DNA from 2 places in the Mesorhizobium sp. P171375 genome. Region 2 is predicted to be linked to the other one. Evidence: predicted binding sites of a transcription regulator. Region 2 holds the regulator's gene; the other holds the start of a gene.
The links. The regulator LexA, encoded in region 2, represses DNA repair genes until DNA is damaged. The targets are predictions, from matches to a motif close to TGTTCNNNNTGTGTTCNG.
Positions count from the first base shown of each region.

Region 1: the regulator LexA is predicted to act here: its motif matches at 2,407-2,424, upstream of ACYHH6_RS05085 (DNA recombination protein RmuC).

Region 1 is NZ_JBYNWF010000001.1:1,027,021-1,034,940, forward strand. Features, by position in the region: gene ACYHH6_RS05075 (GFA family protein) at 1-218, shown strand, start outside; gene ACYHH6_RS05080 (class I SAM-dependent methyltransferase) at 300-1,112, shown strand; gene ACYHH6_RS05085 (DNA recombination protein RmuC) at 1,121-2,374, opposite strand; gene def (peptide deformylase) at 2,478-3,008, shown strand; gene fmt (methionyl-tRNA formyltransferase) at 3,015-3,986, shown strand; gene ACYHH6_RS05100 (GNAT family N-acetyltransferase) at 3,983-4,489, shown strand; gene truA (tRNA pseudouridine(38-40) synthase TruA) at 4,510-5,265, shown strand; gene ACYHH6_RS05110 (transporter) at 5,262-5,864, opposite strand; gene dapE (succinyl-diaminopimelate desuccinylase) at 5,867-7,060, opposite strand; gene ACYHH6_RS05120 (2-dehydropantoate 2-reductase) at 7,176-7,920, shown strand, end outside.
Region 2 is NZ_JBYNWF010000001.1:4,577,622-4,585,541, reverse strand. Features, by position in the region: gene ACYHH6_RS22155 (peptidyl-prolyl cis-trans isomerase) at 1-499, shown strand, start outside; gene trpD (anthranilate phosphoribosyltransferase) at 513-1,523, shown strand; gene trpC (indole-3-glycerol phosphate synthase TrpC) at 1,528-2,340, shown strand; gene moaC (cyclic pyranopterin monophosphate synthase MoaC) at 2,343-2,825, shown strand; gene ACYHH6_RS22135 (molybdopterin molybdotransferase MoeA) at 2,825-4,030, shown strand; gene lexA (transcriptional repressor LexA) at 4,148-4,900, shown strand; gene ACYHH6_RS22125 (ComEC/Rec2 family competence protein) at 4,907-7,342, opposite strand; gene gltX (glutamate--tRNA ligase) at 7,467-7,920, shown strand, end outside.

The sequences.
Region 1 (7,920 bases), 3.6 Mb from region 2:
CAGGATCGAGCGGCGCCAAGCGCGCCCAGGCCTTTTGCGGCGACTGCGGTTCGCATCTTTACGCGACGTCGGTTGGCGACGGCCCGAAGGTCTATGGGATCAGGGCGGGAACCGCGCGGCAACGCGAGGATCTGGTTCCGACACAACAGAAATGGCACCGGTCGGCCCTGCACTGGCTTCCGAAATTCGAGGGCATCAGCATCGTGGAGGCGCAGTAGCACCTGCCTCCCGGTTAAACGCGCCCCAAACCGGACGATGATGTGCTAGGCTCACCATCAAACGGATGGCGGGTGAAAGCGATGCTGGAAACAGACAAGATTTTTGCCGGCTCGATTCCGGAAAACTACGACCGCTATATGGTGCCGTTGATTTTCGAGCCGTTCGCCGCGGATATGGCACGGCGGGCAGCGTCCCTGTCGCCCGGCGCTGTCCTGGAAGTCGCCGCCGGCACCGGAGTTGTCACCCGCGCATTGGCGCCAAAACTGTCTCCTGGCGCAAGCTATGTCGTGACCGATCTCAACCAGCCGATGCTCGACTTTGCTGCTTCGCGGCAAGCCCCCGACAGTCGCATCCAATGGCGCCAGGCGGATGCTCTGGCGCTGCCGTTTGAAAATGCGACCTTCGATCTCGTTTGCTGCCAGTTCGGCGCGATGTTCTTTCCCGACCGCACCGCCGGCTATCGCGAAGCAAAGCGGGTCCTGAAGCCCGGAGGCCATTTCCTGTTCAACGTATGGGATCGCATCGAGGAGAATGTGTTTGCCAGTGATGTGACGAACGCTCTTGCCGAGATCTTTCCGGACGATCCGCCGCGCTTTCTCGCCCGCACGCCGCACGGCTATCATGACACGGCCCTTATCCGCAGCGAGCTGGAAAGTGCAGGTTTCTCCCGTGTGGCGATCGAGACGAGGGCCGAACAAAGCCGCGCATCCTCGCCGCGGCTTCCGGCGGTTGCCTATTGCCAGGGGACGGTTCTTCGCACCGAGATCGAGGCCAGGGATGCGGGAAAACTGCAAGCGGCAACCGACCGTGCCGCAGCCGTGATTGCGGCCAGACATGGCAGCGGCGAGGTTGCGGCCAAAATTCAGGCACACGTAATCGTGGCTACGGTCTAGAGCAGACTCTAGTCGTCGCCTTCGACGACACGGAGCCTGAGCTGGCCCGTCTTGGAATCCGCCACCCGCACCCCGGGTTCGGCCTTGGCGGGCCCGCCGCCGCGCACTTCAGCTTCGCTTTCGCCAAACTCCAGCGCCTCGATCTTCTGGCCGCGTTTGGTCACCTTCGACGTCGACACCAGTATGTCGTCGATATCCTTGGCCGACTGGGTGAAATGCGTCTGCAGCCGGCGCACCCGTTCGTCGACGCGCTGAACATCTTCCATCAGCCGAATGACCTCGCCCTGGATCAGATGCGCCTGCTCGCGCATGCGGGCATCCTTGAGGATGGCCTGGATGACCTGGATCGACAGCATCAGCAGCGACGGCGAAACGATGATGACCCGGGCGCGGTGCGCCTTCTGGATGACGGCGTCGAAATTCTCGTGGATTTCGGCGAACACCGATTCCGACGGAACGAACATGAAGGCGGTGTCCTGCGTCTCGCCCTGGATCAGATATTTCTCCGAGATATCGCGGACATGGATCTCGATGTCACGGCGGAAAGCCTGGGCGGCGACCTTCTGCAGGTCAGCGCCATCGGCGGCGCGGATGGCGTTCCAGGCTTCGAGCGGAAACTTGGCGTCGATGGCCAGCTGCGGAGCGCCGTTCGGCATCCTGATCAGGCAGTCGGGCCGGCTGCCATTCGACAGCGTCGCCTGGAATTCATAGGCACCCATTGGCAGGCCGTCGGCGACGATCGCCTCCATGCGCGACTGGCCGAAGGCGCCGCGCGTCTGCTTGTTGGACAGGATCGCCTGCAACTGCACGACCTGGCCGGCCAGCGACTGGATGTTGCCTTGCGCGGTGTCAATGACCGCCAGCCGTTCCTGCAATTTCGCCAGGCTCTCATGCGTCGATTTGGTCTGCTCGGTCATGGTCTGGCCGAGGCGGCCGGTCATGGCGTCGAGGCGCTGGCCGATCGACTGGTTGAGTTCGGCCTGCCTGGCGCCGAACACCTCGGCGATGGCGCCCATGCGGCCCTGCATCTCCGCCTGGCTTTGCAAAATGCCGGCCATCCGCGCCTCGGCGTCGCGGGCGTGGTCGGCGGCTTCCGCGGCGGCGATGGTGCGCGCCCTGGCCGACCGCCATAGGGCAACCACCAGCGCCAGGAACAGGCCGAGAAACACGATCGCGCCGAAGGCCAGCGCATGGCCGAGCGTGATCGTCGTGGCGCCAAGCTGGGCCACAGGTTCGGAAAGGATGGAGTTCAGGTCGTTCATGTCGCCAGCATAGCCGATTCGCCGGTCTGGCACAGATCAAAACGTGAACGGGCGCAAACCGCCCCGGTTGACGCTTTTCGCATGACGTCTTAGGTGAGACGCCATGTCGATCAAGCCGCTCATCATCCTTCCCGATCCCATCCTGCGCCAGGTTTCCAAACCTGTCGAACGCGTCGATGCGCCTTTGCGCAAACTGGCCGACGACATGCTGGAGACCATGTATGACGCGCCGGGCATCGGCCTCGCCGCCATCCAGATCGGCGAGCCGCTGCGCATGCTGGTCATCGACCTCGCCAAGGAAGACGAGACGCCGGCGCCGCATGTCTTCATCAATCCCGAAATCCTCGAAAGCGCCGACGCCCGCTCGGTCTACGAGGAAGGCTGCCTGTCGATCCCGGACTATTATGCCGAGGTCGAACGGCCGGCTTCGGTGCGGGTGAAATATCTCGACCGCGACGGCAAGCTGCAGGAGATCGAGGCCGAAGGCCTGATGGCGACCTGCCTGCAGCACGAGATCGACCACCTCAACGGCGTGCTGTTCATCGACCACATCTCGAAACTGAAGCGCGACATGGTGGTCAAGAAGTTCAAGAAGCTCGCCAAGGACAAGGCGCCGGGCAAGCTGGTGGGATAGGAAAAGATGCCGCTTCGCGTCATCTTCATGGGCACGCCGGAGTTTTCGGTGCCGGTGCTGCGCGCGATCGCCGAGGCCGGACACGAGCTAGCAGCCGTCTACACCCAGCCCCCGCGCGCCGCAGGCCGGCGCGGGCTGGAACTGACGCCGTCGCCGGTGCAGCGCGAGGCCGAGCGGCTTGATATCGCAGTGCGCACGCCGATTTCGCTGAAAAGCGAGACCGAGCGGGCCGCTTTCCGCGCGTTGCAGGCCGATGTCGCCGTGGTTGTCGCTTATGGTTTGCTGTTGCCGAAGGCCATTCTGGAGGCTCCGCGGCTCGGCTGTATCAACGGCCACGCCTCGCTTTTGCCGTGTTGGCGTGGTGCTGCTCCCATCCAGCGCGCCATCATGGCCGGCGACACCGAGACCGGCATGATGGTGATGCGCATGGAAGAGGGCCTGGACACCGGCCCGGTGGCACTGGTTGAAAAATGTGCCATCGACCCCGATATGACGGCCGGCGACCTGCACGATCGGCTGATGCACATTGCTGCCACACTGATGGTAGAAGCGTTGTCCCGAATTCAGACCGAAACGCTGGTATTCACCTCGCAAGCTGTGGATGGGGTGACCTACGCCCGAAAAATCGACAAATCGGAGACCCGCGTGGACTGGACGCGGCCGGCTGTCGAGGTCCACAATCACCTTCGTGGCCTGTCGCCCTTTCCCGGGGCCTGGTCCGAGATTGAAATTGGCGGCCGTACGGAACGGCTGAAACTGCTTCGCTCGACGCTTGTGGACGGCCAATCACTTACCGAAGATTGGTCGCCTTCGGAAGGCATGGGCGAGTCGGGAGGAATTCTCGATGACCGGCTGACGGTCGCCTGCGGAACAGGCGCGGTCAGGCTGGTCGAAGTTCAACGGGCGGGCGGAAGGCCCGCTGCCGCGCAGGAGTTTCTGCGCGGGGCCAAGATCGAAAAAGGAATGAAATTCACATGAGCATGATGTCGATACGCGCGGCAACGCCGCGGGACCGCGAGGCTATTCGCCTCGTCGAGGAACACGCATTCGGCCAGCAGGCGGAGGCCGGTCTGGTCGACGCGCTGGTCACCGGCGGCGACGCCGTTGTCGAGCTTGTGGCGGAAGAAGACGGCCAGGTGGTCGGCCACATCCTGTTCTCCAGGCTGTATGTGCAGAATGGCGGCAAGAGTTTCCCGGCGGTGGCACTGGCGCCGCTGGCGGTGGAACCTTCGTTCCATGGTTCGGGCATTGGTGGTGCGCTGATCCGCGAGGCGCATATCCGCCTCAGGGATGCCGGCGAGACGCTGGCCGTCGTGTTGGGCGATCCGGCCTATTACGGCCGCTTCGGCTACAACCATGCGCGCGCCGAGCAATTCGAGAGCGAATACCAAGGCGAGGCACTGCAGGCGCTGGCCTGGGGCGACTCACCCGAAAAAGGCAAACTGGTTTACGCCCAGGCCTTTACCGCACTCGCCGCCTGAGCGGCGGGTGCAGATCGCTTATGCCGCGTTTTCGTCTCGATATCGAATATGACGGCAGCCTCTTCGCGGGCTGGCAACACCAGGCGGATCAGCCTTCGGTGCAGCAGGCGATAGAGCAGGCGATCGAGAAATTCAGCGGCGAGGCGGTGCGGTTGCGCGCCGCCGGCCGCACCGACGCCGGCGTGCATGCGACCGCCCAGGTAGCGCATGTCGACCTCGCCAAGGCGTGGCCCAACGGCAAGGTGCGCGACGCCATCAACGCGCATCTGCAGGCGGCCGGCGCGCACGTCGCCATCCTGCAGGCGACGCTTGTCCCCGACGATTTCGACGCCCGTTTCTCGGCCACCGGACGGCACTATCTCTACCGCATCCTCAACCGGCGCGCGCCGGCTGCAATGGAAAAGGGCAAGGTCTGGTGGGTGCCGAAGCGGCTCGATGCGGACGCCATGCACGAAGCGGCGAAAGTCCTGCTCGGCCGACATGACTTTACAACCTTCCGCTCGACGCAATGCCAGGCCAACAGTCCGGTGCGGACGCTGGACCGGCTCGATGTGAGCCGCCAGGGCGACCTGATCGAAGTCAGGGCCTCGGCGCGCTCGTTCCTGCACAACCAGGTGCGCTCCATGGTCGGGTCGCTGAAACGCGTCGGCGACGGCGGCTGGACGGCTGCCGACCTCAAGGCCGCGCTCGACGCGCAGGACCGCGCCGCCTGCGGCCAGGTGGCGCCGCCCGACGGGCTTTTTCTCATCGGCGTCGATTATCCGGAAGAATCCTAGGCCGGGGCGGTCGATACAGTGATGCCTAGCAGCGCCACCAAGCCGAACAAGACGGCCAGAGACACCACCAACATGCCTGTGAAAACGGCGGTGCCGACAGCCGCGCCCTTGCCGATCGCTGCGTTGGTCATCCGCCAGGTGAGGACCAGCGACAGCACCACCAGAACCAGCCACACCAATTCGGCGAATGGGTTGCCGGACGGCAGGAAGAGCCTGATCAACGCCGATGGCAGCAGCATCCAGGCGGTGATTGCCGACGCCCAGTTGCTGGCGACGACGTAGTGGACGAAGCGGTCACCGATGCCGGCACGCGACGCGACCAGGGCAAGCGCGACCAGCGGCAGCAGCCACGAGCCGAGGTCGACGGTTGCCAGCCGGATCAACATGCCCAGCCGCCCGGCGAACGCATTGGGGTCGCCGATCTCGTTGGCCGTGCCGACCCAGCCGACGATCATCGCCGGTGCGGCGACGACGATGGCAAAGAAGGAATTCCAGAAGCCGTCCGCCGACAGGTCGAGCAGCCGCAAGCCGTCGGCCTTGCCGAGCATCAGCCGCCAGGCGCCGGTAAGCGATGAAGAGGTCTCGTCAACCGAAAGCATGATCAGCCTTGCTCGAACCAGTCTTCTATGAAGCGCTGGTAGATCTGGGTCAGCGTTTCGAGGTCGGCCAATGCGACGCGTTCATCGACCATATGCATGGTTTTGCCGACCAGCCCGAACTCGACCACCGGGCAATAATCCTTGATGAAACGAGCGTCCGAAGTGCCGCCGGAAGTGGAGAGCGCCGGCTCCTTGCCGACCGCCGCCTTGATCGAGCCACGCAGCGTGTCGATGAGTTTGTCGTCGCGCGTCAGGAAAACGTGGCTCGGCCGGTCGCGCCAGACAAGCTCATAGTCGACGGGGGTCTTCTTGCCGGTCCGGTATTTCTTGCGCTTGGCAGCCTGGTCGAGGCGGTTGTGGATCTCTGCCTGCACGGTCTCGGCCGTCCACGTGTCGTTGAAGCGGATGTTGAAGGTGGCTACCGCCTTGGCCGGGATGACATTGGTCGCCGGGTTGCCGACATCGATCGAGGTCACTTCCAGATTGGTCGGCTGGAAATCCCTAGTGCCCTTGTCGAAGACGGGGTGGAACAAGGCCTCGACCAGGCTCATCAGGCCGCGCACCGGATTGTCGGCAAGCAAGGGATAGGCGACATGGCCCTGGCGGCCGTTGACGGTGACGCTGCCCGACATCGAGCCACGCCGGCCGATCTTGATCATGTCGCCGAGCGCGTCCGGATTGGTCGGCTCGCCGACGATCGACGCATCCCATTTCTCGCCCTTGGCCGCCGCCCAGTCGAGCAGTTTTGTCGTGCCGTTGATGGCCGGGCCTTCTTCATCACCGGTGATCAGCAGCGAGACCGAGCCTTTCGGGCCTCCCTTGTTCTCGACATGGCGCGCCACCGCGGCGATGAAACAGGCGATACCGCCCTTCATATCGACGGCGCCGCGGCCGTACATCTCGCCCTTGGCGATCTCGGCGGCGAAGGGCGGATGCGTCCACGATGCCTCATCGCCCACCGGCACCACGTCGGTATGGCCGGCAAACATCAGATGCGGCCCATTGCCGGAGCGGCGCGCATAAAGGTTCTCGATGTCGGGCGTGCCGTCTTCGGAAAACACCGGGCGTTCGACGGAAAAGCCGAGCGGCTTCAGCATGCCTTCCAGCGCGGCCAGCGCACCACCCTCGGCGGGAGTTACGGAGACGCAGCGTATGAGGGTCGCGAGGTTGGCGGCGGGATCGGTCGGCAGTTTCATGGGCAAAGCGATAATCGAAAGCGAAAGGCCTGTCACGGCCAGAGATGATGACCGGTCCTGCCGCCGACATTATGGTTTTCATGTCGTATAGTGCAGGCCAACACGGGATTGTCGCATGGCCAATGCCGAAAAGACCATCGTCATTGCCGGCGCCGGCAGCATCGGCTGCTATGTCGGCGGCTGCCTGGCTCTGGCCGGACGCAAGGTGGTGTTTTTGGCGCGGCCGCGCATCGCGGAGGCCTTGCTGGGCGGTGGGCTGCGCGTCACCGACCTCGACGGTCGCGACCGATCCATCAGGCCAGTGTCCGTCACTGCCGACCCCGCCGCCGCCCTGGCCAAAGCCGACGTGGTGCTGGTAACGGTCAAGAACGGCGCCACTGAAGAGATGGCGGCGCTCATTGCCGCATACGCTCGTGGCGATGTCGTGGTGGTCAGCCTGCAGAACGGTGTCGGCAATGCCGACCGGTTGCGTGCCGGGCTGGGCTCTCGACCGGTGCTCGCCGGCATGGTGCCGTTCAATGTCGTCCAGTCGGCCGAAGGCGACTTGCCGCTTCACATGCATCGCGCCAGCGAGGGCAAGGTGATGATCGAAGAGGGTGCGGCCGGCCTTGCCGACCTTCTCGATGTCGAAGGCCTTGCCGTCGAAACCCATGCCGACATCAAGGCAGTGCAGTGGGGCAAGTTGCTGATCAACCTCAACAATGCGCTCGTCGCGCTGTCCGGGCTGCCGCTGGCGAGCGAGCTCGCCGACCGCCGCTGGCGGCTGATCCTTGCCGGTCAGATCGACGAGGCGCTGGCGGCGATGAAGGCGTCATACATCGCCCCGGCGCGGATCGGCGGCCTGCGTCCCGGCCTGCTGC
Region 2 (7,920 bases):
CGAGCTGACATCGATCACGCCGGCTCGCGACCGCACGCTCGACGAGGTTCGCCAGAGGGTGGTGGCCGACTGGACGACCGAGGAAACGACCAAACGGCTGACCGCGAAGGCAGACGAGCTCGACAAACGCCTCAAGGCCGGCACCACACTCGACGTCATCGCCGGCGAACTGAAGCTCGAAAAGCAGACCAAGCGCGGCGTGAAGCGCGAGGCCGACGACGTCGATTTCGGCAAGGACGGCGCTGCAGCGATGTTCGGCGTCGGCGAAGGCGGCACCGGGCTGATCCCCTCACCCACCGGCGAAGGCCAGATTCTGTTCAAGGTGGCCGAAGTGTTCGAGCCGGCCGGAGCCGACGCCAGTTCGGTGCCCGACGACGCGCAGAAATCCTTCACGCAAGGCATGTCCGACGATCTGCTCGACCAGTTGGTGGCGCAATTGCAGACGCAATACGCCGTCAGCATCGACCAGGCCGCCGTTGCCCAAGCCGTAGCCCAATGAACGTTTTGGCCCCATGAGCGCCCTCAAGATCCATATCGCCAAGGTCGCCACCGGGACCGCGCTTACCTTCGAGGAAGCGCGCGAAGCCTTCGACATCATCATGTCGGGCGACGCGACGCCGGGCCAGATCGGCGGCTTCCTGATGGCGCTGCGCGTGCGCGGCGAGACGGTGAGCGAGATCTCCGGCGCCGTTGCCACCATGCGCGCCAAGATGCTGCGCGTCGAAGCGCCTGAAGGCGCCATCGACATCGTCGGCACTGGCGGCGACAACTCCCATTCGGTCAACATCTCGACGGCTTCGGCCTTCGTCATCGCCGGTTGCGGCGTGCCGGTGGCAAAGCATGGCAATCGCGGCCTGTCGTCGCTGACGGGCGCCGCCGACGTGCTGGTTGCGCTCGGCGTCAAGATCGATATCCCGCCGGAGACGATCGGCCGCTGCATCCATGAGGCGGGCGTCGGCTTCATGTTCGCGCCGGCGCATCATCCGGCGATGAAGCATGTCGGCCCGACGCGCGTCGAGCTCGGCACCCGCACCATCTTCAACCTGCTCGGACCGCTGTCCAATCCGGCCGGCGTAAGCCGCCAGATGGTCGGCGTGTTCTTGCCGGAATGGATCGTGCCGGTGGCCGAGACATTGAAGGCGCTGGGTACAGAGCATGCCTGGGTCGTCCATGGCGACGGCTATGACGAGATCACCACCACCGGCGAAACGCAGGTTGCCGAACTGGCCGGTGGCGAGATCCGCCACTTTACGCTCACCCCGGAAGCAGTCGGTTTGCAACGCCATACCAAGGACGAGTTGCGCGGCGGAGACGCCGCCTACAACGCCCAGGCATTGCGCGACATGCTGGGCGGCGCTGCCGGCGCCTATCGCGACACGGTGCTGATGAATGCCGGCGCCGGCATGGTGGTGGCGGGCAAGGCATCAACGCTTGCCGACGGCATGGCGGCGGCGGCACAAGCCATCGACAGCGGCCGGGCGCTAGGCGTGCTCGACAGGCTGGTCGAGATTTCGAACGGATAGGGCCGTGGCTGACATTCTGCGCAAGATCGAGGCCTACAAGCGCGACGAGATCGCGGCGGCAAAGGCGCTGATACCGCTGGCCGAGATCAAGGCACGGGCGAAGGATGCCACCGCGCCGCGCGGCTTTCTCGCGGCGCTCGAGGCGAAGCGCAGATCGGGCAACTTTGCCCTGATCGCCGAGATCAAGAAGGCGAGCCCTTCCAAAGGGTTGATCCGTGCCGATTTCGACCCGCCGACGCTGGCGCAGGCCTATGAAAAAGGCGGCGCCGCCTGTCTTTCGGTGCTGACCGATGCGCCATCCTTCCAGGGCGCGCCGGAATTTCTAACCAACGCCCGCAAGGCGGTGTCGCTGCCCGCGCTGCGCAAGGATTTCCTGTTCGATCCCTACCAGGTCTACGAGGCCCGCGCCTGGGGCGCCGACGCCATCTTGATCATCATGGCCAGCGTCGACGATGCCCTGGCGAGCGAATTGGAAGCGACCGCATTCGAACTCGGCATGGATGCGCTGATCGAGGTGCATGACGAGGCCGAGACTGAGCGCGCGGTAAAACTCTCGTCGCGGCTGATTGGCATCAACAACCGCAATCTGAGGACGTTCGAGACCAGTCTTGAAACCTCCGAGCGGCTGGCGTCCATGGTGCCGGGCAGTCGCTTGCTGGTCAGCGAGAGCGGCATTTTCACCCACGACGACTGCCTCAGGATGCAAAAGGCCGGCATCGAAACCTTCCTTGTCGGCGAGAGCCTGATGCGGCAACAGGATGTGGCGGCGGCAACGCGCCTGCTTTTGACGGGCAAGACGCCGGCAGAGGCCGTCTGAGGATGCCAGCCGCCCTCACCCATCTCGGCGCCAAGGGCGAGGCCAATATGGTCGATGTCGGCGACAAGGCGGAGACGACGCGCACGGCAGTCGCCGAGGGCTTTGTCTCGATGCGGCCTGAAACCCTGAAAATGATCCTCGACGGCAACGCCAAGAAGGGTGATGTGCTGGGCACAGCGCGCATCGCCGGCATCATGGCAGCCAAGAAGACGCATGAGCTGATCCCGCTCTGCCATCCGCTGCTGTTGACCAAGGTGTCGGTCGACATCGAGCCGGACACCGTCCTGCCCGGCCTCAGGGTCACCGCGCTTGCCCGTGTCACCGGCAAGACCGGCGTTGAAATGGAGGCGCTTACCGCGGCCTCGGTTGCCTGCCTGACCATCTACGACATGGCCAAGGCGGCCGACCGCGCCATAGTGATTTCCGGCATAAGGCTGGTTGAAAAGACCGGCGGCAAGTCCGGCGACTACAAGGCGGGCGCCTGATGGCGCTGGTTCCGGTGGCCGAGGCGCTGGAGCGCCTGCTGGAAGGCGCTGCGGCGCTGCCGGGTGAAAGCATCGCCCTGGCGGATGCGGCCGGCCGGGTGCTGGCGGAACCTGTCGTGGCGCTGCGCACTCAGCCGCCTTTCAACGCGTCCGCCATGGACGGCTATGCCGCGCGGGCGCAGGATGTGGCATCCGCCCCGGCGCGGCTTTCGGTGATCGGCATGGCGCCGGCCGGACGCGGCTTTGACGGCTCGGTCGGCAGGGCGGAGGCTGTCCGCATTTTCACCGGCGCCCCGCTGCCCGAAGGTGCCGACACGATCGTCATCCAGGAGAATGTCCGCGACCTTGGCAATGGCCATATCGAGGTCACCGAGCCGACCGCGAAAGACCGTAACATCCGCCGCCGTGGACTGGATTTCTCTCAAGGCGACCTGCTCCTGCAAAAAGGTCGCGTGCTTGATCCGGCCGCATTGTCGCTTGCGGCGTCGGCCAATCATCCGATGCTCAACGTCGTGCGCCGGCCTCTGGTCGCGATCATTGCCACCGGCGACGAATTGCTGCCGCCGGGGCGTGACCCCGGTCCGGATCAGATCATCTCTTCCAACGCTTACGGCGTTGCGGCCGCCGCGCAGTCTGTCGGCGCCAAAGCGCTTGATCTCGGCATTGCGGCAGATCGCAAAGCCGACATAGCGGCGCTGGTGCGCAAGGCTGTCGCGGCAAAAGCCGACGTCATCGTCACGCTCGGCGGCGCCTCGGTCGGCGACCACGACCTCGTGCACGATGTACTGACCAGCGAAGGCATGAAGCTCGATTTCTGGAAGCTCGCCATGCGCCCGGGCAAGCCGCTGATGTTCGGGCGTCTCGGCGACATCAGGTGCATCGGCCTGCCCGGCAATCCGGTGGCGAGCCTGGTCTGCTCGCAGCTGTTTTTGAAGCCGCTTTTGGCGCAGCTCGGCGGCCGCACGCACCGGCAGGACATCCGCCCCGCGCAGCTTGGCGCCGCGATGCCGGCCAATGATCTGAGGCAAGACTATGTGCGCGCCGTGGTGAGCGAAGAAACCGGCGCAAGGGTGGCGACGCCGTTCGGCATCCAGGATTCCTCGATGCTGAGAATGCTGGCCGACGCCAACGGCTTGATCGTGCGCGAGCCCTTCGCTCCGGCCGCCGCCGCGGGTGCCGCCTGCAGCGTCCTGATGTTACGCTGAACAAAACGTCAACACATTCATTAAACTTTAAAAGGTTGCGGAACACAACTGGAACAGATAGTGTTTGTTCTGGGTTTGTTTTTTCTGATTCTGGTTTCAGAACCCGTGGGGGCCGCGATGCTGACGCGCAAACAACATGAACTTCTGATGTTCATCCATGAACGCCTGAAGGAGAGCGGAATCCCGCCGTCTTTCGACGAGATGAAGGAGGCGCTCGACCTTGCGTCCAAGTCCGGCATTCACCGCCTGATCACGGCGCTGGAGGAGCGCGGTTTCATTCGCCGGCTGCCGAACCGGGCGCGCGCGCTCGAGGTGCTGCGGCTGCCCGACTCGATCGCACCCGGCCTCAATGCGGCGAAGAGGTTTTCGCCAAGCATCATCCAGGGCAGCCTCGGCCAAGGCGGTCAGGGCCAAGGCGGTCTCGGCCGCCAGATCAAGCCGGCCTCCTCGTCTCGTTCGATGTCGGCCGGCAATGACGACGCCGTTTCCGCGGTGTCGATCCCGGTGATGGGCCGCATCGCCGCCGGTGTGCCGATCGACGCCATCCAGCACCAGACGCATTCGATCTCGGTGCCGCCCGACATGATCATGGGCGGCGAACACTACGCGCTCGAGGTCAAGGGTGACTCGATGATCGAGGCCGGCATTTTCGACGGCGATACGGTGATCATCCGCAATGCCGATACGGCCAGCCCCGGTGAGATCGTGGTGGCGCTGGTCGATGAAGAGGAAGCGACGTTGAAGCGCTTCCGCCGCAAGGGCGCCTCGATCGCGCTGGAAGCCGCCAACCCGGCCTACGAAACCCGCATCTTCGGGCCGGACCGGGTCAAGGTGCAGGGCAAGCTGGTCGGCCTGATCCGGCGCTACTGAGCCGGCTTACTTTTCGCGATGCTTGTAAGGCGGCAGACCGCGTGCTTCGCGTGAGAAGCGGCGTTGCTCGTGCCAGGGACGATAGGGCTTGTCGACGGCGAAACGGATCATTGGCGCTGTCGCGGCCGATTGTGGGTCGAAGAAGACGGCGGCACTGCCATCGCGGGCAAGTTGCTTCTTGGTCACGACCAGCACCAGCGGGTCGCGGCACGGATTGTAGGCGGTGGCGTCGTCGATGACGATCAGGCTCGCGAAAGCGCAGGCTGGCCGCGCTGTGTTGCGGTCTTTTGCCAGCGCGATGATGGCTCCGGCCGGATGCCGGGCAATGCAGAGATTGCCTGTGCAATAGAAGGGCGAGCCTGGCGGCAGGTCGAGCGGGTCTAGATCGAACCGCGTGTCCGTTGCCTCGAAAATCTCAGGCGGGATAATGGTTTCGGCTCTCAATGCCCGTTTCCAATTATCGGTGGTGAATTCGTTCCAGCGTTCCCGGTTGAGCGCGAGTTCGCCGCCGCCGATCGGCAATGCCACCAGATGCGCATCTTCCGAGATAAGCACATAGGGCGTGCGCACCTGTGGCACAGTCAACAGGCCGGCCAGCGCGAAAGGCACGGCCGCCAGCCTCAGCCACGTGGTGGCCATGGTGGCGATGACGAGGGCGACCGCCACCAGCAGCACCGAGCGGATAGAGATCAGGCCGACGGCATCGACCGGCGAGCGCTGAGAAATCCAGGCGGAGATGGCGATCATCGCCGCCAGGCCCTTGCCCATCACATAAAGGAACGGTCCATCGGCGCCGAACGGCATCGCCAGCGCGCTGAGCACGGCGAAGGGCATGACGATCAACGACACAATCGGCATCACGGCCAGATTTGCGAGCAGGCTGAGCGGCGACACGCGCTGGAAATGCCAGATGGCGAATAGCGCGGTGGCACTTCCGGCAATGATCGAGGTCATGGCGAGGCCGCCCATGGCCAGCAGGAATCTTCGCGACAGAAAGCCGACGAACGAGCGCCTTGCGGGCGGCGTTCTCACCTTGTCGGCACGGTAGTCGGCCCAGCCGGCATAGGCGCCGACAAGGGCGGCGGTGGCCGCAAACGACATCTGGAAACTCGGGCCGACAACCTCATGCGGCGACACAAGGATGACGGCGATGGCCGAGATCGCCAGATTGCGCATGGTCAGCGCTGCGCGATCAAACAGCACCGCGACAAGCATGACCGCCAGCATGATGAAGCTGCGCTCGGCGGCAACCACGATGCCTGAAATGACGAGATAGGCGGCGATGGAAACAAGTGCCGCTGCGGCGGCATATTTCTTGACAGGCCGGCGCGAGGAGAAATCGGGAAACAGCGCGAAGGCGCCGCGCAACAATGCCATGATGGTGCCGGCGACCAGCGCCATGTGCAGGCCGGAAATGGAGATGATGTGGTAGATGCCAGTGCGCCGCATAGCCTCGTTGACCTCGTCCGGAATGCCGGCGCGCACGCCGACTATGAGCGCCGCGGCAATCTCGCCTTCGGCGCCGCCGATTTTGCCCCTGATATGGTCGGCAATGTTTTCGCGCGCATTCTCGATTGCCGAAGAGAGCCGTGCGGTCAGCGGCGGCGGGCCCTGCGAAGCAATGGTTTTCGGATTGCCGAGAAAGAAGCCGCTGCCGCCGATACCGGCGAAATAGCTGTCGAAGGAGAAATCATAGCTCTCCGGTCGCACCGGACCCGTCGGCGGCAACAGCCTGGCATAGCCGGCGATGAGGGAGCCGGCGGTCATATCGGCCGGAATCCCACGCGCCGAGAGCCTGACCCGCTCCGGCGCGTAGCGCAGCTTGGGGTGAGCGGTGGAAATAATGTCGAGCGTCAGCCTGACGCGGCCGTTTTCCATCTCCTCAAGGCTGACGACGCGTCCGGTCAGCCGTGTCTGGATCTCGGAGCCCAGCATTTGCGTTCCGGCGCGCCAGGTCTCGACCTTGGCGGCGACGACGCCGAGCGCGCACAGCATCGCGGCCACGCAGAGCAGATGCGTCTTCGGCCAGGACCGCGCGACGGCTGCGCAACAGGCCATGAGCAGCACAATCGCGATTGGTTGGGCAAAGCCCGGCTCGCTGGCCAGCGAGAAATAAATGATGACGCCGGCCGCCAGGAAAACCGGCACAAGCAGGAAGGCGACGCCGCGGTCGAGTTCGGTGCCGGCGGCCACGGCAAGGCTGCGACGGATTGCTGGCCATGTCGAACGGCGCAGCAGCCTACGCAAACGGATGGCGGATCCGGGCACAGCGACCGGCACCGACGCAGTGTCATTCGGAGACAAAGGCCGGAGGCCAGGTCGCGTCTCGGGCAGCGCGACGGGCATCGGCTCGGCGTTGGGACTATCGGCAAACAAGGAGCGTTCGTTGACGCTTGTCGCAGCGCCCTCGCCTTGATCCTCGCCCCGGCCACGTCCAGCCATCGGGTCTGCCCCTTGCGCCCCAGACCCCCTATGCTACATGAACGCGCAAAGCGCGAAAGTCCGCGCGATCACGCCCCCCGTTTTCTAGCCTTGCCCGAGAATTGCAATGTCCAACAAAATTGCCATGTCCAACAGGGTGGTCACCCGTTTTGCCCCCTCGCCCACCGGCTACCTGCATATCGGTGGCGCGCGCACGGCGCTGTTCAACTGGCTGTATGCCAAGCACACTGACGGCACGATGCTTCTGCGCATCGAGGACACCGATCGCGAGCGTTCCACGGAAGCGGCAACCCAGGCCATTCTCGATGGGCTTACCTGGCTCGGCCTGTCCTGGGATGGCGGGGCCGTCTCGCAGTTCGAGCGTGCGCCGCGCCACCGCGAGGTGGCCGAGAAGTTGGTGCGCCTGGGCAAGGCCTATTACGCCTACGAAACACCGGCTGAGCTAGAGGCGATGCGCGAGGCGGCGCGCGCCAAGAGCCTGCCGCCGCGCTATAATGGTGCGTGGCGCGACCGCGACCCCTCCGAGGCGCCCGCCGGAGTCAAAGGCGCCATCCGCATCAAGGCGCCGACCGAGGGCG